4 regions of the Mesorhizobium sp. B1-1-1 genome follow, and region 1 is predicted to be linked to each of the others. Evidence: predicted binding sites of a transcription regulator. Region 1 holds the regulator's gene; each other region holds the start of a gene.
The links. Region 1 encodes PhoB, which activates phosphate uptake and scavenging genes when phosphate is short. Its sites were predicted from a motif close to TGTCATNNANCTGTCAT; they were not measured.
Positions count from the first base shown of each region.

Region 2: the regulator PhoB is predicted to act here: its motif matches at 3,035-3,051, upstream of FJ986_RS29940 (YdcH family protein).
Region 3: the regulator PhoB is predicted to act here: its motif matches at 2,612-2,628, upstream of FJ986_RS06770 (PhoX family phosphatase).
Region 4: the regulator PhoB is predicted to act here: its motif matches at 3,182-3,198, upstream of ugpB (sn-glycerol-3-phosphate ABC transporter substrate-binding protein UgpB).

Region 1 covers NZ_VFWW01000015.1:28,347-33,735, reverse strand. Annotated here, with positions in the region: gene xylF (D-xylose ABC transporter substrate-binding protein) at 1-325, opposite strand, end outside; gene FJ986_RS26715 (ROK family protein) at 585-1,826, shown strand; gene phoB (phosphate regulon transcriptional regulator PhoB) at 1,834-2,523, opposite strand; gene phoU (phosphate signaling complex protein PhoU) at 2,543-3,250, opposite strand; gene pstB (phosphate ABC transporter ATP-binding protein PstB) at 3,276-4,079, opposite strand; gene pstA (phosphate ABC transporter permease PstA) at 4,076-4,927, opposite strand; gene pstC (phosphate ABC transporter permease subunit PstC) at 4,931-5,389, opposite strand, start outside.
Region 2 covers NZ_VFWW01000023.1:8,491-13,879, reverse strand. Annotated here, with positions in the region: gene FJ986_RS29955 (Stf0 family sulfotransferase) at 1-89, opposite strand, end outside; gene FJ986_RS29950 (lytic transglycosylase domain-containing protein) at 124-972, opposite strand; gene ispG (flavodoxin-dependent (E)-4-hydroxy-3-methylbut-2-enyl-diphosphate synthase) at 978-2,228, opposite strand; gene FJ986_RS29940 (YdcH family protein) at 2,786-2,965, opposite strand; gene FJ986_RS29935 (YdcH family protein) at 3,206-3,409, shown strand; gene FJ986_RS29930 (IclR family transcriptional regulator) at 3,412-4,206, opposite strand; partial or broken gene FJ986_RS29925 (transporter substrate-binding domain-containing protein) at 4,378-5,200, shown strand; gene FJ986_RS29920 (amino acid ABC transporter permease) at 5,291-5,389, shown strand, end outside.
Region 3 covers NZ_VFWW01000003.1:243,195-248,583, reverse strand. Annotated here, with positions in the region: gene FJ986_RS06785 (sensor histidine kinase) at 1-1,068, shown strand, start outside; gene FJ986_RS06780 (response regulator transcription factor) at 1,065-1,721, shown strand; gene FJ986_RS06775 (hypothetical protein) at 1,912-2,358, opposite strand; gene FJ986_RS06770 (PhoX family phosphatase) at 2,690-4,693, shown strand; gene FJ986_RS06765 (NAD(P)/FAD-dependent oxidoreductase) at 4,753-5,389, opposite strand, start outside.
Region 4 covers NZ_VFWW01000014.1:62,115-67,503, reverse strand. Annotated here, with positions in the region: gene FJ986_RS26215 (circadian clock KaiB family protein) at 139-462, shown strand; gene kaiC (circadian clock protein KaiC) at 446-1,939, shown strand; gene FJ986_RS26205 (ATP-binding protein) at 1,936-3,060, shown strand; gene ugpB (sn-glycerol-3-phosphate ABC transporter substrate-binding protein UgpB) at 3,457-4,761, shown strand; gene ugpA (sn-glycerol-3-phosphate ABC transporter permease UgpA) at 5,000-5,389, shown strand, end outside.

The sequences.
Region 1 (5,389 bases):
GAATGCCTTCGTCGAGCGCCTTCTGCACCGCCGGGCCGATGGCGGAGGCGTCCTGCGCCAGGATGATCAGCGAATTGGCGCCCTGGGAGATCAGGCTCTCGACGTCGGTGAGCTGCTTGCCGGGATTGGACTGGGCGTCGGCGGAAATATACTTGTCGCCGGCGGCTTCGATCGCCTTCTTCATGGCGGCCTCGTCGGTCTTCCAGCGCTCTTCCTGGAAGTTCGACCAGGAAACGCCGATGACCTTGTCCTTCGCCTGCGCGACCGACGCGAGCGTCAGCGACATGGCGACACCCGCCAGGATGGCGGCTGTGAATCTCTTCATCTTAATCCTCCCTGCGCCGCGTATGGCGCGACCAAACAGGCCCGTAGGCCGGCACAAAGGCTCTATTTTTTCGAGCCTCGAAAAAACACTGGTCCATCGTCGGAACGCTGTCAACGTCGATTCTGATGTATTTTGATGTCCTCGTGAATTTTTTTCGAGCTCCGGAATAAATAATGACAGCCAAGGCCGGTTCTGCCAGTATTTGACGGTCGTCGGGATCCTGGGGAGAGAACGCGGCGACGGGGAGGATGCGAGAAACATGTCGGTCGGAATCCGCCACGACGATTTGCGCCGACGCAACCGGGCGATGGTGATCGCGGCCGTGCGCCGTGCCGGGCAGCCCTCGCGCACCGAGATTGCCGCGACCACCGGGCTCAGCCATTCCACCATATCGGCGATCTCCTCCGACCTGATTGGCGAAGGCATCCTGGCGCAGAGCAAGCCGAGCGAGGCCGGTGCGCTGAAACGCGGCCGGCCGCAGGTCGGCCTCAGCCTCAACCCTGAAGCCGCGGCGGTGATGACCGTGGTGCTGTCGCTGAATTTTCTCTCCGTCGCCGTCATCGACTATGCCGGCCAGGTGATATCTGAAGAGCAGCGCCGGCTGGACACGCTCACCCTGTCGCGCGAGGCGCTGATCGGCGAATGCGTGGCCATCGTCAGGCGGCGGTTCGAGGATCCCGACCTCGACGTCGGCAGCATCGCCCGTATCGCGCTGGCGATCCAGGGCATCACCGACACGGATGCGCGCACCATGCTGTGGTCGCCGATCACGCCGCAGACCGACATCGCCTTCGCCGACATACTGGAGGCCGAGTTCGGCATTCCCGCCACCATGGAGAACGATTGCAACATGATGGCGGTGGCGCTGCGCTGGCGCGATCCCCAGCGCTACCGCGACGACTTCATCGCCATCCTTTTGTCGCACGGCATCGGCATGGGCTTGGTGCTGAAGGGTGAACTGTTCACCGGCACCCATTCATCCGGAGGCGAGTTCGGCCACATGATCCATCGCCCCGGCGGGGCGCTCTGCCGCTGCGGGCGGCGCGGCTGCGTCGAGGCCTATGCCGGCAACTATGCCATCTGGCGCAACGCGAGGCAGCTTGGCGAGGACACCGAGCCCGTCGACGTCAGCGACGCCGACATGCGCACCCTGGCGGCCTCGGCGCGCGAAAAGGACGGGCCGGAGCGCGAAGCCTACCGCAAGGCCGGCGAGGCGCTGGGTTACGGCCTTGGCAGCCTGTTCGCGCTGATCGATCCGGCGCCGGTCGCCATGGTCGGCGTCAGCGCCGCCGCCTTCGACCTGATCGAGCCGGCTCTGCGCGAGGCCATTGCCCAGACCGCCGGCGGCCAGCACTCGAAATCGATTTCCTTCGACACCGAGCCGAACGAACTGCCACTGATCCGCGAGGGCTGCGCCATGCGCGCGCTGACCTTCGTCGACCAGGAGATTTTCGCGCCGGGGGCACAGGCGAAATCAGGCGTGGGCGAGAACGTTGCGTGACATATCCCTAGTCTTCGCGAATCGCATACCCCGCGCCCCGAATGGTGCGGATCACGTCAGGCATGCGGCCATTGTTGACCGCCTTGCGCAGCCGGCCGACATGCACGTCCACGGTGCGCTCGTCGATATAGATCGTTTCGCCCCAGACATTGTCGAGCAGTTGGCTGCGCGAGAACACGCGGCCGGGATGTCGCATCATGAATTCGAGCAGGCGGAACTCGGTCGGCCCGAGCCGGATCTCGCTTTTCTTGCGGTAGACCCGGTGCGATTCACGGTCGAGCACGATGTCGCCGACCTTGAGCACGCTGGACAGAACTTCGGGCTTGGCGCGGCGCAGCAGCGCCTTGACGCGTGCCATGAATTCCGGCGTTGAGAACGGCTTGACCAGATAGTCGTCGGCGCCGGTGGAGAGACCGCGCACCCGGTCGCTTTCCTCGCCGCGCGCCGTCAGCATGATGATCGGCAGCCGCTCGGTCTCGGGCCGCATCCGGAGACGGCGGCAGAGCTCGATGCCGGACACCGCCGGCACCATCCAGTCGAGCACAAGAAGGTCAGGGACATTCTCCTGCAAGCGGATCTCGGCTTCGTCGCCGCGCGTCACCACCTCTACCTGATAACCCTCCGATTCCAGATTGTAACGGAGCAGCACACCCAGCGGCTCCTCGTCCTCCACCACCATGATGCGTGGCGCGATCATCGACTGGTCACCCCTGCCGTCAAGCCGCTGGCGCCGACATCGCCGTCTCGTCCTGCTTCGGGCGATTGGCGGGCAATTGCGTGCCGGTCAGCACATAATAGGCATTTTCGGCAATGTTGGTCACGTGATCGCCGATGCGCTCGAGATTCTTGGCGCAGAACAAAAGATGCGTGCAGGCGGTGATGTTGCGCGGATCCTCCATCATGTAGGTCAGCAGCTCGCGGAAGACCGACGTGTATTTGACGTCGATGCGTTCATCGTCGGCGCGCAGCTTCGCAAGTGCCGCGGCATCGCGCGCCGCATACTCCTCGATCACGCCTTGCACCTGGATCAGCACAAGCTGCGCCATGGCGTCGATGGAGTGCGACAGGTCGCGCGGCGTGGCGGCAAGGCCGACGGTGCCGACGCGCTTGGCGATGTTCTTGGCGAGATCGCCGATGCGTTCGAGATCGCCCGCCATGCGGATCGAGCCGACGACATGGCGCAGATCGTCCGCCATGGGCTGCCGCTTGGCGATCAGGGTGATGGCGCGGTCGTCGAGTTCGCGCTGGCGCGCGTCCATGATGGCGTCGTCGGAGACGACGCGCTGGGCGAGCGCGTTGTCGGAATTCAGGAGCGCCTTGGTGGCGCCGCCGACCATCGATGAGGCGAGATCGCCCATGTCGCGGATCAGCCTGCTGATCTGTCCGAGATCTTCGTCAAAGGCTGCGACTGTGTGTTCGGCCATGATCTTGGTCCTCGTATGCCTGGGATCAGCCGAAGCGGCCGGTGATATAGTCCTGCGTGCGCTTCTCGCGGGGCGATGTGAAGATCTTCTCGGTGCGGTCGAACTCGACCAACTCGCCCAGATACATGAACGCGGTCTGCTTCGACACGCGCGCCGCCTGCTGCATGTTGTGGGTGACGATGACGATCGTATAGTCGGCCTGCAGCTCATCGATCAGCTCCTCGATCTTGGCGGTCGACAGCGGATCGAGCGCCGAGGCAGGCTCGTCGAGCAGGATGACCTCCGGCTTCACCGCCACCGTGCGGGCGATGCAGAGGCGCTGCTGCTGGCCGCCCGAAAGGCTGAGGCCGCTGGCGTTGAGCTTGTCCTTGACCTCGCTCCACAGTGCCGCGCGCTTCAGCGCCTGCTCGACACGGCCGTCCATCTCCGCCTTGCTGAGCTTCTCATAGAGCCTGACGCCGAAGGCGATGTTCTCGTAGATCGACATCGGGAACGGCGTCGGCTTCTGGAACACCATGCCGATCTTGGTCCTGAGCAGGTTGAGGTCCTGCGAGCGGTCGAGGATATTCTGGCCGTCGAGCAGCACCTGGCCCTCGGCGCTCTGCCTCGGGTAGAGCTCGTAGATGCGGTTGAAGACGCGCAGCAGCGTCGACTTCCCGCAGCCCGAAGGCCCGATGAAGGCGGTGACGCTGCGCTCGGGCAGCGACAGGCTGATATCCTTCAGCGCCTTCGACTGGCCATAGTAGAAATTGAGATTCTTGACCTCGATCTTGGCTTTCTCGACCGCGACTTCGGGCGTGTTCAATTCGGTGGACAACATCGGTTTCATCTGTCCTCTCTGCGTCCGGTAAGGCTGCGGGCGAAGATGCTCAGCCCGAGAACCGTAAGGGTGATTATGAGTGCGCCGGTCCACGCCAGCTGCTGCCATTCCTCGTAGGGGCTGAGAGCGAACTGGAAGATGGTGACGGGCAGGCTGGCCATCGGCGCATTGAGATTACTCGACCAGAACTGGTTGTTGAGCGCCGTGAAGAGCAGCGGCGCCGTCTCGCCGGAAATGCGGGCGATGGCCAGCAATATGCCGGTGACGATGCCCGACAGCGCCGCACGGTAGGCGACCGAGCGGATGACCACCCAGCGCGGCGCGCCGATCGCGGCGCCGGCCTCGCGCAGGGCGTTCGGCACGAGGTTGAGCATGTCCTCGGTGGTGCGCACGACGACCGGGATGACCAGGATGGCCAGCGCGACGGCACCGGCGATCGCCGAGAAATGTCCCATCGGCCGCACCAGCAGCTCGTAGACGAACAGGCCGACGATGATCGAGGGTGCCGACAGCAGGATGTCGTTGATGAAGCGCACGACGGTGGTGAGGCGCGAGAAGCGGCCATATTCGGCCATGTAGGTCCCAGCGAGGACACCGATCGGCGTGCCGACGATGACGGCGATGACTGTCATCATGATACTGCCGTAGATGGCATTGAGCAGGCCGCCGGCATCGCCGGGCGGCGGTGTCATTTCGGTGAACACAGAGAGCGAAACACCCGACAGGCCCTTATAGAGCAGTGCGCCGAGGATGAGCGCCAGCCAGGCCAGGCCGATGCCCGCCGCCGTGACGCATAGCGTCATCATCACGGCATTCCTGCGCTTGCGTCGATTGTGAAGCGATGTGGCCGTCGACATCGGTCAGGCTCCCGTGCGGCTGTCCATGCGCAGCAGCATGTAGCGCGCAAGGGCAAGGATCAGGAAAGTGATGACGAACAGGATCAGGCCGAGCGCCACCAGCGAAGACGTATAGAGATCGCCGTCGGCTTCGGTGAACTCGTTGGCGATGGTCGCCGAGATCGTCGTGCCGGGCGCGAACAGCGAGGCGCTGATGCGGTGGGCGTTGCCGATGACGAAGGTTACCGCCATGGTTTCGCCGAGCGCGCGGCCGAGGCCGAGCATGACGCCGCCCATGATGCCGACGCGGGTATAGGGGATGACGACGCGGCGCGTGACCTCCCAGGTCGTGCAGCCGATGCCGTAGGCCGATTCCTTCAGCACCGCCGGCACCGTGTCGAAGACATCCTTGGTGATCGAGGTGATGAAGGGCAGGACCATGATGGCAAGGATCAGCGCCGAGGTCAGAAGGCCGATGCCGTA
Region 2 (5,389 bases), on a different contig from region 1:
ATATATGCGTCGACCATCCTGCGGCCCTCATTGCTCGTTGAAGGCAGGGCAATGCCGGCCAATCCAGGGCCTATAGCCGCGGCCGTCATTTTTATCGCCCCTTCACCCGCAACGACACACCCGCTATCGGTTGCGCACCACCACGCATGCCCCGCCGACACTTTGCAACTTCTGGCAGATAGCGCCGGCGACGGCACGGTCGTCGACCCCGATCCTGACCGCGTAGATGCCGCGCCGGCCGATCGGCGTGCGCACCCGGCTGACCACCGGATCATGCCCGCCTAGCAGGGCCGGGAAGCGGCCTCTCACCCTGAGCCACTGGTTGATCGCGGCGCTGCGGCGGAAATTGCCGGCCACCTGGATTCCCCAGGGCTTTATGTTGATGGAAGCCATCGCCACCGTCCGCGACATGATCACCGGGAGCTTACGGCAGGCCGCGACGAAATCGGATTTCGCGTCGAGCGGTCGCACGCTTCCGGCATAGGCGCGGTCGGCGAACTTATCGACCGGCTCGCCCATGATGTCGAAGACATAGCTTTCGGTTTCCATCGGCAGGAAGCCGCCCGAGCCCAGCCAGCGCGAGACCCGGTTTTCGCCGGCATTGTAGGCGGCGGCCGCCAGGCCGAGATTGCCATAGCTGGTCTTCATCTCGGCGAGGTATTTCGCCGAGGCCGGGATCGCCTGGTTGATGTCGAAGGAATTGGCGAGCCCGCGCATCTTGGCGGTCCCCGGCATGAACTGGGCGATTCCTTCGGCGCCGACCGGACTGACGGCGTTGGGATCGAACCGACTTTCCTTCCAGATCAGCCGGGCGAAGAAATCCCTGGGCAGACCGTTCTGGTCGGCATGGGCCTGGATCAGGTTGCAGACCTTGTCGATCAGCCGCTGCTTGGCCGATTGCGGCGGATCGGCCTGGGCCAAGGTGGGCCACCCGCACAGCAGGATCAGCGCCACCGGGAGGAAGCGCAGCATTCGACCTACTCTGCCGCGGCCTTGCCGCGACCAAATCGTTGTTCGATATAGTCGGCGACCATCTTTTCGAAATCCTGCGCGATCGACGGTCCGCGCAGCGTCGCCGCCTTCTTGCCGTCGACGAAAACGGGCGCCGTCGGCGTCTCGCCGGTGCCTGGCAGCGAAATGCCGATATCGGCATGTTTGGACTCGCCCGGGCCGTTGACGATGCAGCCCATCACGGCGACCTTGAGGTTCTCGACCCCTGGGTATTTCTCACGCCACGCCGGCATGTTCTTCCTGAGATCGGCCTGGATGTTCTGGGCCAGTTCCTGGAACACGGTCGAGGTTGTGCGGCCGCAGCCGGGGCAAGCGGCGACGATCGGCACGAATTGCCTGAAGCCCATGGTCTGCAGCAATTCCTGCGACACCTGCACCTCGCGCGTGCGATCGCCGTTCGGCTCCGGCGTCAGCGATATGCGGATGGTGTCGCCGATGCCTTGCTGCAACAGGATGCCCATGGCGGCGGATGAGGCGACGATGCCTTTCGAGCCCATGCCGGCTTCGGTGAGGCCGAGATGCAGCGCATGGTCGGAACGGCTGGCGAGCTCGGTGTAAACGGCTATCAGGTCCTGCACGCCGCTGACCTTGGCCGAGAGGATGATCTTGTCGCGGCCAAGGCCGATCTCCTCGGCCATCTCGGCCGAGAGGATCGCCGACTGCACGATCGCCTCGCGCGTCACTTGCTGTGCGGTCAACGGAAAGCCGCGGGCCTGGTTGTCGTCCATCAGCCGGGTCAGGAGTTCCTGGTCGAGCGAGCCCCAGTTGACGCCGATGCGCACCGGCTTGTCATGTTTGATCGCCATCTCGACGATTGCCGCGAACTGCCGGTCCTTCTTGTCCTTGAAGCCGACATTGCCGGGATTGATGCGGTATTTGGCCAGCGCCTCGGCGCAGGCCGGATGATCGGCCAGGAGCTTGTGACCAATATAGTGGAAGTCGCCGACGATGGGCACGTTGATACCGAGCCGCGCCAGCCGCTCCCGGATGCGCGGCACGGCGGCGGCGCTTTCATCGCGGTCTACGGTGATGCGCACGATCTCGGAGCCGGCGCGATGCAGCGCCGCGACCTGGGCGACCGTCTGGTCGACATCGGCGGTATCCGTATTGGTCATCGACTGCACGACGACGGGAGCACCCCCGCCAACCACCACGCCGCCCACATCGACGCCAACCGAGGTGCGGCGCGGGAAGGGAAAGGAATAATATCCGGTCATGCCGGCAGCCTTTAATCTCTGGAGCGCCGCGCGTCCACTTGGACGCACAAAAGCGCGCTCCGGGCCGATGCGCTGAAGTCCGGGCATGAGGTGGAGGAGCAAAGATGGCTTGTCAATGGCGACAGGTCGCCACTGGCCGCAATCGATGCCGCCGCCGGTTGCTCGGCGCCCGACTTTTATCGCTCGCTTGCGTCGGCCAATCGGCTACCTGGCGATTGGCAGGCCCCATCGCTTTGTCTTTCCCGGAACGAGTCCGTCATTTCGGGGAGGAGCAAGGAGAAGAGCGACGCAGCGCAGTCCCAGAATCCAAGCCCTGACCTCAGAGCGCCGCGGCAAGGCGGAATTCTGCTCCGCTGCACTCTTCGGTCAGTTATGGTAAAGGGGAGCCGCGACGAGCTTCGCCCCTACTCGTCCTGGGACTAGGAAGTCGGACGGCCTCTGCCTGGTACGAATATCTGTGATGGTCGACCTGAAATCGAAGATCAAAACCACCAGTCCGGCGGCAATTGCCGCCGGCAGGAAAGACCCGAATGGTGAGCGGTTATGTCAGTGGGGCATCAATGCGTCGTGGGTTTGGCCCTCAGTTTTTCAATCTCGTCCTTGATTGCCAGCTTGCGTCGCTTGAGATTCACGATTTCCAGGTCGTCCACCGACGGGTGATTCATCGCGTCATCGAGCTCGCGTTCGATGTCGCCGTGTTTCCGCTGCAACTCATCAAGATGGGATGCAAGAGACATGATTGGTTCTCCCTTTCATGATTTCCTCGATTGCAGCCGCCAAAGGCGCGTCCACCGCAGGCTCGCTCTGTGACGGCACAATGACAGTGTGCCACCTTCGCGCAGCGATGTCGAATGATCCGTGGTAGCATTCCACGACAACGTGAAATGTGATATGGGCTGCGCGCCGGTGGCAGAGAGTGCCACCCCCCGCCCAATCAGGCCCAGCTTTGGGCGCCGCAGACGTGCAGACGGTAGAGAATGTCCGATCAGGAACAGGCCGATATTCGCCTCGAATTTTCCCGGCTGAAGCAGGAACACGCCGATTTCGACGCCGCGATCAATGCGATGATCGCCATGAACTGCGACCCGCTGCAGATCCAGCGCATGAAGAAGAAGAAGCTTGCGCTGAAGGATCGGCTGATGAAGCTGGAAGACAGGATCATCCCGGACATCATCGCCTGACTTCAGGTCCAGGCCGCGATCGAAAGCCGCGCCGCGCGTTCGCGCAACAGGGCCAGGAGTTCGCCTGTCTTCTCCTGCGATGTGTCGATGGGCACCACCAGGCACATCGTCGCCTCGACGGTGCCGGGTGCTGAAAACACCGGCGCGGCGAGGCATTTCGTATAGGCGTCGACGAGCCCCGAAGTGATGCAATAGCCGGTGGCTCGCGCCGTCGCTATGTCGGCGATGAAATCGTCCAGCCGCAATCTGCGGCCATCGGGCAGCATAAGGTCGTCTTCCGATATCATGGCTTCGATCCGGGCCTGTTCGAGGCCGGCGAGCAGCAGCCTGCCTGACGCGGTCCAGGGCAGCGGAATCTGCAATCCGGTGGCGGAGCTGATGCGGAACGGCCGGGTGCCCGGGCTCGAGTGGACGATCGTGTAGCGGCCGCTCTGCAGCATGCACAGTTCGGAGGTCTCACCGGTCTCGCGCGACAGGTTGTCGACCTCCTGGCGTCCTCGCCTCAAGAGGTCGTTGCCGCGCACATAATCCATTCCATAGAGATAGAGCTTCTTACCGAAATAGACGCGGTTGCCGTCGCCGGCCATCTCCAGGAGGCCCGCATCGACCAGCGATCGCACCAGTGTGTAGGTGGTCGAACGCGGCGCGTTGACCCCCTTGGCGAGGTCGCCGATACCGATGGCGCGCTGCGTCGAATGAAGGAACTCCAGAATCTGGAGCACCCGGTTGAGGCCCTTCTCCCGAGAGACCGAAATCTTTGCGTCCGCTGAGACCGCCAAGGCGCTGCCATCTTGCATTGTCGATTCCTGATGTTAGTATCTGTCTTGTACAGGATACACTCGTCCCTTGTAAGAGACAATTTCTGTAACGATCCGGGTGCGCGTATTGCCTGTGCGTAGGGGAACACAACACGAAAGGAGGTCGCTGTGGACGACACATCCAAAAGGCGTGATTTTCTGAAACTGGGCATGGCCGGACTGGCAACGGCCGGCGTCATGAGCGCGGCGGCAACGGTCGGCGCAGGCTGCGCCCGATAGCTTGCTACGCACCGTGCTGGAGCGCGGCAAATTGATTGTCGGCACCGGAAGCACCAATGCGCCATGGCATTTCGAGAACGATGCCGGCGAACTCGTCGGCATGGACATCACCATGGGGCGCATCCTGGCAAAGGGCTTGTTCGATGACCCGGCCAAGGTCGAGTTTGTCATGCAGGACCCGGCGCAGCGCATTCCGAACGTGACGACGAACAAGGTCGACATCACCATCCAGTTCATGACCATGACCGCGCAGCGCTCGCAGCTGATCAACTTCTCCAGGCCTTACTACGTCGAGGGCGTCGCCTTGCTGACTTTGCCCGGCGCCGAGAACAAGACCTTCGACAAGCTGCTTGCCGCAGGCTCCGCGACGCGCGTTTCCATCCTGCAGAATGTCGACGCCGAATCTTCGGTGCATTTTGCCTTGCCGGAGGCGCAGGTGATGCAGATCGATACACAGGCCAACGTGCTGCAGGCATTGGAATCCAAGCGTGCCGATGCCGCTGCCGTCGACCTCTCCACCGTGCGCTGGCTCGCCTCGCGCAATCCGGACAAATACTTCGATGCCGGCAAGAGCTGGTACTCGATGCTTTATGGCGCGGCGCTCCGGCAAGGCGATCTCGATTGGCTGACCTTCGTCAACCAGACCTTCACCATCGCCATGTTCGGCCATGAAACGGCGCTCTATGACGCCGCGTTCAAGGACTATTTCGGGCAGGAGCCGCCGGCGCGCCACCCCGGCTTCCCGGTTATCTGACGTCATCGGCGGAAGGGCGCCGACCCTTCCGCCTTTTTTCCTGGCGACGCGGCCAGCTTTGCGTCACATCGGGAGCACTGAGGCCGACGCATGGGTTATGCGCTCAATTTCAACCTGATCTGGCGGCATTTCGACAAGCTGTTGGGCGGTCTGCTGCTCAGCCTGGAGCTCGCCGTCATCTCGATCGCC
Region 3 (5,389 bases), on a different contig from region 1:
GTGCTGTATTCGAAGGACACGGCCTTGATCGGCCGGCAGTTCGGCCCGAGCGCCAACCTGCGTGCCGCCTTCGCCGGGAATGTCGTCGCCGAGTTCAACGAGCTAGGCGACGAGGACGACAAGGAGGAGAGGGCCGCGGGCGTGCCGCTGCTGGAAATCTACAATCCAGTCCGCGAACCCTGGTCGGGCGAGGTGGTCGCCGTCACCGAATTCTACGAGATCGCCGACGATTTCCAGGCGGCTCTGGCTTCCGCCTTGCTGTCGAGCTGGCTGATCGTGGCCGGCGCCACGCTGACGGCGCTGCTGCTGTTGTCGGGGATCGTCATACGTGGCAGCCGCACCATCGACAAGCAGCGCGGCGTTCTGCAGGGCCAGGTCTCCGAGCTGCAGGCGCTGGTTTCGCAAAACCGGGCGCTGCGCCTGCGCGTCCAGCAGGCGTCGCGCCGTGCCACGGCGCTCAATGAACGATACCTGCGTCGCATCGGTGCCGACCTTCATGACGGGCCGGCCCAGCTCGTCGCGCTGGCGGCGCTGCGTGTGGATAGCCCCGCCATTTCCGGCGAGGGTGCCTCCAGCGACAGCCGCAACGCCGAGATCGCCATGATCCGCATGGCGCTGGACGACGCGATGCGTGAAATCCGCGGCATCTGCAACGGCCTTGTCCTGCCGCAGATAGAAACGGCCGCGACCGGCGACATTCTGCGTCTTGCCGTCGACGAGCATCAACGCAGGACCCGCAGTTCCGTGGCGCTGACCCTATCCAGGCAGTTGCCCGAACTGGGCGCTTCGGAGAAGATCAGCATCTATCGCTTCGTCCAGGAGGGGCTGAACAACGCCTACCGTCATGGGCAGGGCAAGGATCAGGAGGTGAAGGCCGGGATGACAGGCGGCAAGTTCTTCGTTGAAGTGTCGGATGGCGGGCCCGGATTCGACCCGAGGCGGGCCGAAGGCCTGGGGCTCGCCGGCATCAGGGAGCGTATCGAAAGCATTGGTGGCCAGTTCGAGACCACGACCGGGCCGCAGGGAACACGATTGATGATTACGCTAGCCGTCGAGGATCAACCATGATCGGTACCATCCGTGTCGCCATTGTCGACGACCACCCTCTGTTTCGCGAAGGCGTTACCCGCAGCCTGTCGGAGATCGGCGGCTTCGAAATGGTGGCCCAGGGCGCCACGGCGCAGGATGCCGAACGCATCGCCTCGACTTTGCAGCCCGACATACTGCTGCTCGACATCAGCATGCCGGGTGACGGCCTTGCGTCGGTGGCCGGCATACTGGGTGCCAATCCCGGACAGAAGATCGTCATGCTGACGGTCTCGGAGGCCAATGCCGACGTGGCGCGGGCGCTGAATGCCGGTGTGCGCGGCTATGTGCTGAAGGGGGTCGGCTCGCGCATGCTGGCCGAAATCCTGCATGGTGTCGCGGCCGGCGAGACCTATGTGTCGCCGACCCTGTCGGCTCGCCTGCTTTCGGACCTGCAATCGCTGCAGCCGGCCAACGGCAGGACGGATCGCCTGCGTCAGCTCACCGGACGCGAGGCCGAGATCCTGCAGCTGGTGGCGGAAGGGCTGAGCAACAAGGAAGTGGCGCTGCGGCTGGCACTGCAGGAAAAAACGGTCAAGCATCACATGACCGGTGTGCTGTCCAAGCTCAACGTCCGCAATCGCACCGAGGCGGCGCTGCTGATGCGCGAAGCGCGGGATCGGGCCGGCAGCTAATCCTGGTCGGCCGCAAGGGATCCCCGGTTTGGGATAACGACACGCATAAATGAAAACCTGAAGCGCGGTGCAGCAGCGGAACGCTCCAGGGCAAAAAAGACGGCCCCTATACGGGGCCGGAGCGACAAGGTCACCTCCGCCGGGGGGCGGCGGAGGTGACACGTAAAGCGGGCGATGCCTATTGCCCGCTCTACAACCCCTTGAGGCGGCTTATATCCGCCGCCGTCGCAGGGCGCTCGACGATCGTGCGGCCCAGAGCGTCGGTCATTTTGAAGCGACCCTTCTCGATCTCTTCCCCGAAGCCGTTAGGGTGCTGCACCACGATCTTGTTGTCGTCTATTTCGACACGATCGCCGGTTGTTGCGTTCACATGCTTGCCGGAGCTGTTGGCACCCTTCCCCTTGCCGTTGTTGCCGGCGCCATTGTTCCCGTTGCCGCCAGCGTTGCCATTGTTGCCTCCGGCGTTGCCATTGTTGCCGCCGCCGTTATTTCCATTGCCGCCATTGCCGTTACCGCCACCACCGCCATTGCCGCTGTTCCCGCCAGGCTTGGCTTGGGCGCTGGACGCGACAATGCCTGCGGCGGAACCGTGAAAATCGAGGTGATAGGGGGCTATGGTCAGCGCCAGTGCCGGCACTGCTCTCAGGGCCAGCCAGCAACAATGAGCCATGATCGAGCTGCGCATCAGTCCCTCACTTGATCGGACCGGCAAAATTCAGAGGCCATCTCGTGCAGGTACGCGACCATCGGCGACATGGCGTGTTCGTGTAAGTGGCCCACGACCGATGCCGCGGCAATCCGGACCTTCGCCCCGATCGGTTTAGGACCTTGGTCCGAGTTTCAAACCGGATGTGGCGCGAGGTTCGCGGTCAAGCTGGCGGGTGCACGAATGTCACGAAAGTGTGACCGATCGTCTATAAGGGGTCGAAACGCGTGACACGCTCCAGCCATCCAGCCAGAGGCAGACCATGACCGACCATCGCTCGCCCGACGCCCGATTCCGCACCAGCCTGCTTGAGGAAAGCAACGGTCCGGCGACCAACCCCACCGAAAACCGCACCATGGGCGAAATCATTGCCGAGCGGTTCTCCCGCCGCGCCTTCCTCAAGGGCTCGCTGGCCGTCTCGGCCATTGCCGCCACCGTCAGCCCGCTGGCGCTCGTGGCCGCCGACGATGCGCGTGCCGCCGAGGGCTCCGCCTTCTCGTTCGAGGAACTCGAAGCCGGTATCGACGACAAGCACCATGTCGCGCCGGGCTACGATGCCGACGTGCTGTTGCGCTGGGGCGATCCGCTGTTTGCCGATTCGCCGGAGTTCGACCCGGCCAGGCAGTCGGCTGAGGCCCAGGCAAGACAATTCGGCTACAACAATGACTATGTCGGCTATATCGGGATCGGTGGCTCCGCCGAGCATGGCCTGCTGGTCGTCAACCACGAATACACCAATCCGCATCTGATGTTCCCGGGCATCGTCAAGATCGTCGAGAAGGACGGCAAGAAGGCGGCCGAACTCGCGCCGCTCTCGAAGGAGCAGGTCGATGTCGAGATGGCGGCACATGGCGGCACCATCGTCGAGATCCGCAAGGAAGGCGGCAAGTGGCAGGTGGTGCGCGACGGCAAGTTGAACCGCCGCATCACCTCCAACACCGAAATGGCGCTGTCGGGCCCGGTCGCCGGTCATGACCGCGTCAAGACCAATGCCGACCCATCCGGCACCAAGGTCATCGGCACATTCAACAACTGCGCCGGCGGCGTCACGCCTTGGGGCACCTATGTCATGGCCGAGGAGAACATCCACGGCTATTTCTCCGGTGAACTGCCGGAAGGCCATAAGGAAGCCGCCAACTACAAGCGCCTCGGCATTCCGGAAGGCGCCTATGAATGGGGCGCGCATTACGATCGTTTCGACCTCGCCAAGGAGCCGAACGAGCCCAACCGTTTCGGCTGGATCGTCGAGGTCGACGTCAACGATCCGACATCCACGCCCAGGAAGCGCACCGCAATGGGCCGCTTCAAGCATGAAGGCGCCGAATCGATCGTCGCCAAGGATGGCCGCGTCGTCTTCTATCTCGGCGACGACGAGCGCTTCGAGTACGTCTACAAATTCGTCACCGCGGGCCGTTTCGATCCGGACGACCGCGCCGCCAACATGAACCTGCTCGATGACGGCACGCTGCATGTCGCCAAATTCGCCGCGGACGGTACGGTGGAATGGCTGCCGATCGTCTTCGGCCAGGGCCCGCTGACGGCCGAGAACGGCTTTGCCGGCCAGGCCGACGTGTTGATCGAGACGCGGCGTGCCGCCGACCTGCTCGGCGCCACCAAGATGGACCGCCCCGAGGACATCCAGCCCAATCGTGTCAACGGCAAGGTCTATGTCATGCTGACCAACAATTCCAAGCGCAAGGCCGACCAGGTCGACGCCGCCAACCCGCGCGCCGACAACGCCTTCGGCCATATCATCGAGATATCGGAGGACGGCGGCGATTTCGCCGGCACCAGGGGCAGATGGGAGGTGCTCCTGAAATGCGGCGATCCGGCGGTTGCCGATGTCGGCGCCACCTTCTCCACCGCCACCACGGCCAATGGCTGGTTCGGCATGCCCGACAATTGCGCGGTCGATTCAGCCGGGCGCCTGTGGGTCGCCACCGACGGCCAAGGGCCGAAGGCTACCGGCCGCACCGACGGCCTGTGGGCGGTCGACACCGAAGGGCCGGCGCGCGCGACGTCAAAACTGTTTTTCCGCGTGCCGATCGGCGCTGAAATGTGCGGGCCGCTGTTTGCGCCCGACGATCAGACCGCCTTCGTCGCCGTCCAGCATCCAGGCGACGGCGGCGAGGATTGGGAGGCGTTCGGCCGCCCGTCCTATTATGAGGATCCGTCGACGCGCTGGCCCGATTTCAAGGCGGACATGCCGGTGCGGCCGGCGGTCGTCGCCATTACCAGGCAAGGCGGCGGCAAGATCGCGATTTAGAGGGCAATTCCAGGAAAGTGGGGTTCCGTCCGACGCGTAAAACGAACCTCCAGCCCGGTTCAGGGGCCGGAATTGGCGATCCGCCGGGCAATCCGCTCGGCGATCGCCTTGGCCTGGATGGCGGCATTGGCGAAGCAGCCGCGGATGCTCGGCCGCATGCCGGTGAACCAGAGGCCAGGCAGTTTCGGATCCGCATCGCCGCCGTTGAAGACCGGAACGCCCTTGCCGTCGAGCACGCCGAGATTGCCGACCATCTGCTCAAGCCCGGTGCGGTAGCCCGTCGCGGCAATGACGATGTCGGGATCGATCAGGCTGCCATTGGCCAGGATGACGCCGTCGCGGGTGAATTCTCGCACCCCCGGCACGACGGTGATCCTGCCCGAGCGGATGGCGTCGATCGCGCCCTCGTCGGCGGCGATCGCTGTGTAGTCGGTGGTCAGGCGGCTGGCGCCGCCCACCGGTGCCGGCGGCACGCCGAATTTCGTCAGGTCGCCGAAAACCAGGCGCTGCGTCAAGGCGATCACCGCATCGGCGACCCGCAAAGGCAACCGCGCCATCAGCGGCGACAGCCGGTGCACGGCAATCTTGCCGATGCGCTTGGGCAGGACCGACGGACCGTTGCGGGCCGACAGCCACAGCGAGGCGGTGCTTGCCTGCGCCAGGTGGTTGAGCGCGTCTATACCCGAATTGCCGGCG
Region 4 (5,389 bases), on a different contig from region 1:
CTAGCGCGAGCTGTGGCGCGTCGGCTCCAGGCGAAATGCTAGAAGATCGCCCAAGGCGGACAACAAAGCCCTGCGGTTGAATTGCTGGCGTGTCGCGTAGAGCACGTCGATACTGAACCCGTGCAACCAGCGTGAGATATGAACCCGGAACAACCGCCCGCTTCAGGGGCCCATCCCCTTCTCCGGCTCTACATCGCCGGAGACACGCCCGGTGCTCGTCGGGCACTGGAAAGCCGCCTGAAGATAATCGAGGAGATGAGCGCATCCATTGAAATCCAGATCTTCGATATCCTGGAACATCCTCATGAGGCGGAGCGAGCAGGGATACTAGCAACGCCGACGCTCTCCGACGAATCCGCCGATCCCCCGCGCCGTATGGTGGGCGACATCAGCAATATCGCTCAGGTTCTGGACTATTTCGGTTTTCGCAAGAAGGATGATATTCATGACCGCGACGGATGAGATCTCTATCGACCCGGTTCTTGAACGCGTCAATACAGGGATCGAGGCTTTTGACGACTTGGTGATGGGTGGCTTGCCGCGCGGACGCACCACCATCGTGGGCGGCACGCCCGGTAGCGGCAAGACCGTATTCGCCACGCAGTTCCTGGCGCATGGCATCACCGGTCTCAATGAGGCCGGTGTCTTCGTCACTTTCGAGGAGTCGCCAACCGAGATCGAGGTAAACATGGCGAGCTTCGGCTGGGACATCCGCGGCTGGCGAGCGGCGGACAAGCTTGTTTTCGTCGATGCGAGCCCGCGCGATCAGGACCAGGTGGTTGTGGGCGATTTCGACCTCGCCGGTCTTCTGACCCGCATTCTGCACGCGAGCCGAAGCGCCGGGGCAAAGCGCATCGTGCTCGATTCGGTTACCCAACTTTTCGATCATTTCGTAGCCGAGCAGACGGCAGTGCGCCGCGAACTTCTACGTATTGCGACCGCGCTGAAGAAAGAAGGGCTGACGGTCCTTATGACCGCGGAACGCAACAGTGAATATGGTGAAATCTCCCGTCACCGAATAGAGGAGTTCGTCGCAGACAATGTCGTGATCCTTCGCAATGCCCTTGATCGCGAGCGCCGTCGGCGGACCATAGAAGTCCTGAAAATGCGCGGCAGCCGTCACGTTGAGGGCGAAGTGCCCATAACGCTGGTCGCCGAACAGGGCATCGTAGCTGTGCCTCTGTCATCGTTGCGCCTGGAGCAGCAATCAAGCACGAAACGGGTCACCAGTGGTAATTCCGAACTCGACAAAATGTGCAGCGGCGGGTTCTTTCGCGACAGCGTAACCCTTGTCAGTGGAGCCACAGGCACCGGAAAGACTCTACTTGTCACCAACTTTCTAGCGGGCGGAGTGGCTGCGGGCGAACGCGCCTTGCTCGTCGGCTATGAGGAGAGCCGCGGCCAGCTTTTCCGCAACGCGCGTAGCTGGGGCGTCGATTTCGAAGCGATGGAGGCGGATGGTCGCCTGAAGGTAGTCTGCCTTTATCCGGAAGCGCAGAGTTTGCCGGATCACCTTCTGATGATCCGCGAACTGGTGGCGGAGTTCAAACCCGATCGCATGGCAATCGACAGCTTGTCGGCATTGGAGCGCATCGCGCCAGAAACCGGGTTTCGTGAGTTCTTGATCAGCGTCACCTCCTTCATAAAGAAGCGCGAAATTGCCGGCCTTTGCACCGCTACCAACAAATCGCTTGTCGGAGGCCAGAGCGCTAGCGAGCAGCATATTTCCACACTCACCGATTCGATCATTCTGTTGCGCTACATTCAGCAGGAAGAATTCATGCATCGCGGCATGATGGTGCTGAAAATGCGCGGCAGCGAACACGACAAACAGATACGGCGCTTCACCATCGACAGTGGCGGCATGCATCTTGGAAAGCCCTTTGACAGCGCGCCTGATGTGTTCGGCGACTCCGCCGTGGACAACACGTCGACATGAAGAGCGCCTTGAATACGGCGCAAAACGCCGCCGAAATGCTGGAATCGCCCGGAGATACATCTCCGGCTGGCATCAGCCAGCTCAGCTTTCGCCAGTTGATCGAAAATACCGCCGACGGGATGCTGGTGGTCGATTTGGACGGAACAGTGCTCTATGCCAATCCTGCGGCAGCCGTAATTTTTGGACAGCCGCTTGACGAACTCCTCCACGTTCCGCTCGGCCGTCCGGTCGTCTCCGGAGAGATCGCCGAGATCACCGTTCACCGTTCCGGCCGCAAGCCGGCAGAAGTGGAAATGCGTACGGTCGAGGTTACCTGGGACAGCAGGCCCGCATTGCTTGCCAGCCTGCGCGATGTCTCGGCCCAGCGATCAAGAGAAGAAAACGCACGCCAGTCACAAAAGCTCGAAGCCATTGGACGCCTCGCAGCTGGCATTGTCCATGACTTCAACAACCTACTCGCCGTTTTCGGGTCTGGCCTTCGGCTTCTGGAGAAACAGATCGCTAAATATCCTGCGGATGAGAAAGTCACTCTGCTGGTCGAGGAGATGTTCAGGCGGATCGAAAATGGAGGAGCGCTAACACAGCAACTGCTTGCCTTTTCGCGACGCCAATCCCTGGCCCCGGAACAGATTGATCTCAATGAACGTATCAAGGGGCTGACGACGCTGCTGGAACGGACGTTGGGGAGCGGTATCCGGGTGCAATGCAATCTGGATCCAGCCTTGGACCCTATCCTTATCGATGCCAACCAGCTCGACATCGCCGTTCTTAACCTTGCGGTGAACGCCAGAGATGCAATGAAAGGCAGTGGCACCCTCACGATTGAGACCAGCAATTTTCCAAATGATCTGGAGGATTTGCGTTCAGCGGCGGCTTCATTTGTTCGCGTGACTGTACGCGATACCGGCTGTGGAATGAGCAAGGACACCCTGGCGCGCGTTTTCGAGCCGTTCTTCACAACAAAATCGGAAGGGCAGGGTACGGGACTCGGGCTAAGCCAAGTTTACGGCTTCATCAAGCAATCCGGTGGGCATGTCCGAATCGATAGCGAAATCGGTCAGGGAACAAGCCTGCATCTCTACTTGCCGCGCGCTTCTGGAACCGAGCGGCAGCAGAACTGAGCGGCGGCAGACCCATTCCCGGCCAGCAGACTGATTGGCCGATGTCAAATCCGTCAGGCTGAGCGCGGGACGGGAATTTCCACGCATCGACCGAGCATTAAACCGACGCCTTTTTCAGCGTTGTCATGTCAGTGTTGTCATGTGCTGTTAGACGCCGTCCGTCGGTGAGGTCGCTGACCGTCTCGAGACAGGTCCCTGGTACATCAATTCAAGCAGCAAGCCGCTATGCAATCCTTTTCCGGGTCACTTTCATCCGGAAGTGAACGCTACTTTAGCCGGACATGAAGTGCGCCTGCCCGCAACAAAACCGTTGTCCGCTGCGCGCGAACGACACATAGTGCCATTGCGGGAGTGCCCCTTTCGCCAATGACAAGCAATGAGAACGGGAGACGAAACATGAAGTTCTTTGGCTTCGCGGCCGGTGTCGCCGTGACCCTGCTTTCCACAACCTCCGCCTTCGCCGTCACGCAGATCAGCTGGTGGCACGCCATGACCGGCGCCAACGCAGAGGTCGTCGACAAGATTTCCAAGGATTTCAACGCCAGCCAGGGCGACTACCAGATTGTTCCGGTTTTCAAGGGCACCTATCCCGAAACGCTGAATGCCGGCATCGCCGCCTATCGCGCCGGCCAGTCGCCTGACATCATCCAGGTGTTCGATGTCGGCACCGGCGTGATGATGGCGGCCCGGGACGCGATCAAGCCAGTGGCCGAGGTGCTGACCGGCGCCGGGATGGACTTTGACAAGAGCCAGTATCTGCCAGGCATCGTCGGTTATTATTCGACGCCGGACGGCACCATGCTGTCCTTCCCCTACAACTCCTCCTCGCCGATCCTCTACTACAACAAGGACATCTTCCAGAAGGCGGGGCTCGATGTGAACAACCCACCCAAGACCTGGAACGAGGTGTGGGAGGATGCCAAAAAGATCAAGGCGAGCGGCGCCGCCGCTTGCGGCTACACCTCGACCTGGCTGACCTGGATACACCTGGAAAACTTCGCGGCGTGGAACGATGTGCCGTGGGCCACGCAGCAGAATGGCCTGGCCGGCGGTGATGTCGAACTCAAGATCAACTCGCCGATCTTCGTCAAACATTTCCAGGCGCTTGCCGATCTGGCCAAGGACGGCACCTTCAAATATGGCGGGCGCACCTCCGAAGCCAAGCAGATATTCCTCGCCGGCGAATGCGGCATCTTCACCGAATCCTCGGGCGGCCTAGGCGACATCGTCAAGTCGGGCATGAACTACGGCATTGGCCAGTTGCCCTATGACAGCGACGCCAAGGGCGCGCCGCAGAACACGACGCCGGGCGGCGCCAGCCTTTGGGTCTTCGGCGGCAAGTCCGACGAGGAATACAAAGGCGTCGCGGCCTTCTTCGCCTATCTGTCCAAGACCGATGTGCAGGAATATCTGCACCAGAAATCGGGATACCTGCCGGTGACGCTCGCCGCCTATGAGGCGACGAAAAAGTCCGGCTTCTACGACAAGAATCCCGGTCGCGAGACGCCGATCCTGCAGATGACGGGCAAGGCGCCGACCGACAATTCGAAGGGCGTGCGGTTGCCGAACCTGCCGCAGGTGCGCGACATCCAGAACGAGGAGTTCGAAAAGATGCTTGCCGGCCAGGAAACCGCCCAGCAGGCGCTCGACAATGCGGTCACGCGTGGCAACGCGGCGATCAAGGAAGCACTGGGGAATTAGGGCGCGTCGAGCCTATCGAGTTATAGTCCTTGCTCTACGAGACCCCCCTCTGCCCTGCCGGGCATCTCCCCCTGGAGGGGGGAGACTGGCTGTCGCGACCGTTTTCGGCAATTGTCAAAGCTGGAGAATGGCAGCTGCCGCAGGAACTGCCAATCTTCCTCCAAGAGGGGGAGATGCCCGGCAGGGCAGCGGCGAGCGCCGTAGAGCGCCGCTCGGCTTTCCACGCCGGAGCGGCGCATTGACCCCGCGCGTCGTCTTTCCCAACAAAGTCTTGCCATACCTCCTGGTGGCGCCGCAACTTGCCATCACGCTGGTGTTCTTCTACTGGCCGGCCGGGCAGGCGCTCTACCAGTCGATGCTGAGGCAGGACCCGTTCGGGCTGAGGAGCAGGTTCGTCTGGTTTGCCAATTTCCGCAAGGTGCTTGCCGACCCGGCCTATCTCAACTCGATCAAGGTCACAGTGGTGTTTTCGCTCGCGACCGTGATCGTTGCCATGGGCGTGGCGCTGCTCCTTGCCGTGATGGCGGAAAAGGTGGTGCGCGGCAAAGGCCTCTACCGCACGCTGATGATCTGGCCCTACGCGGTGGCGCCGGCGATTGCAGGCATGCTGTGGCTGTTCCTGTTCAAT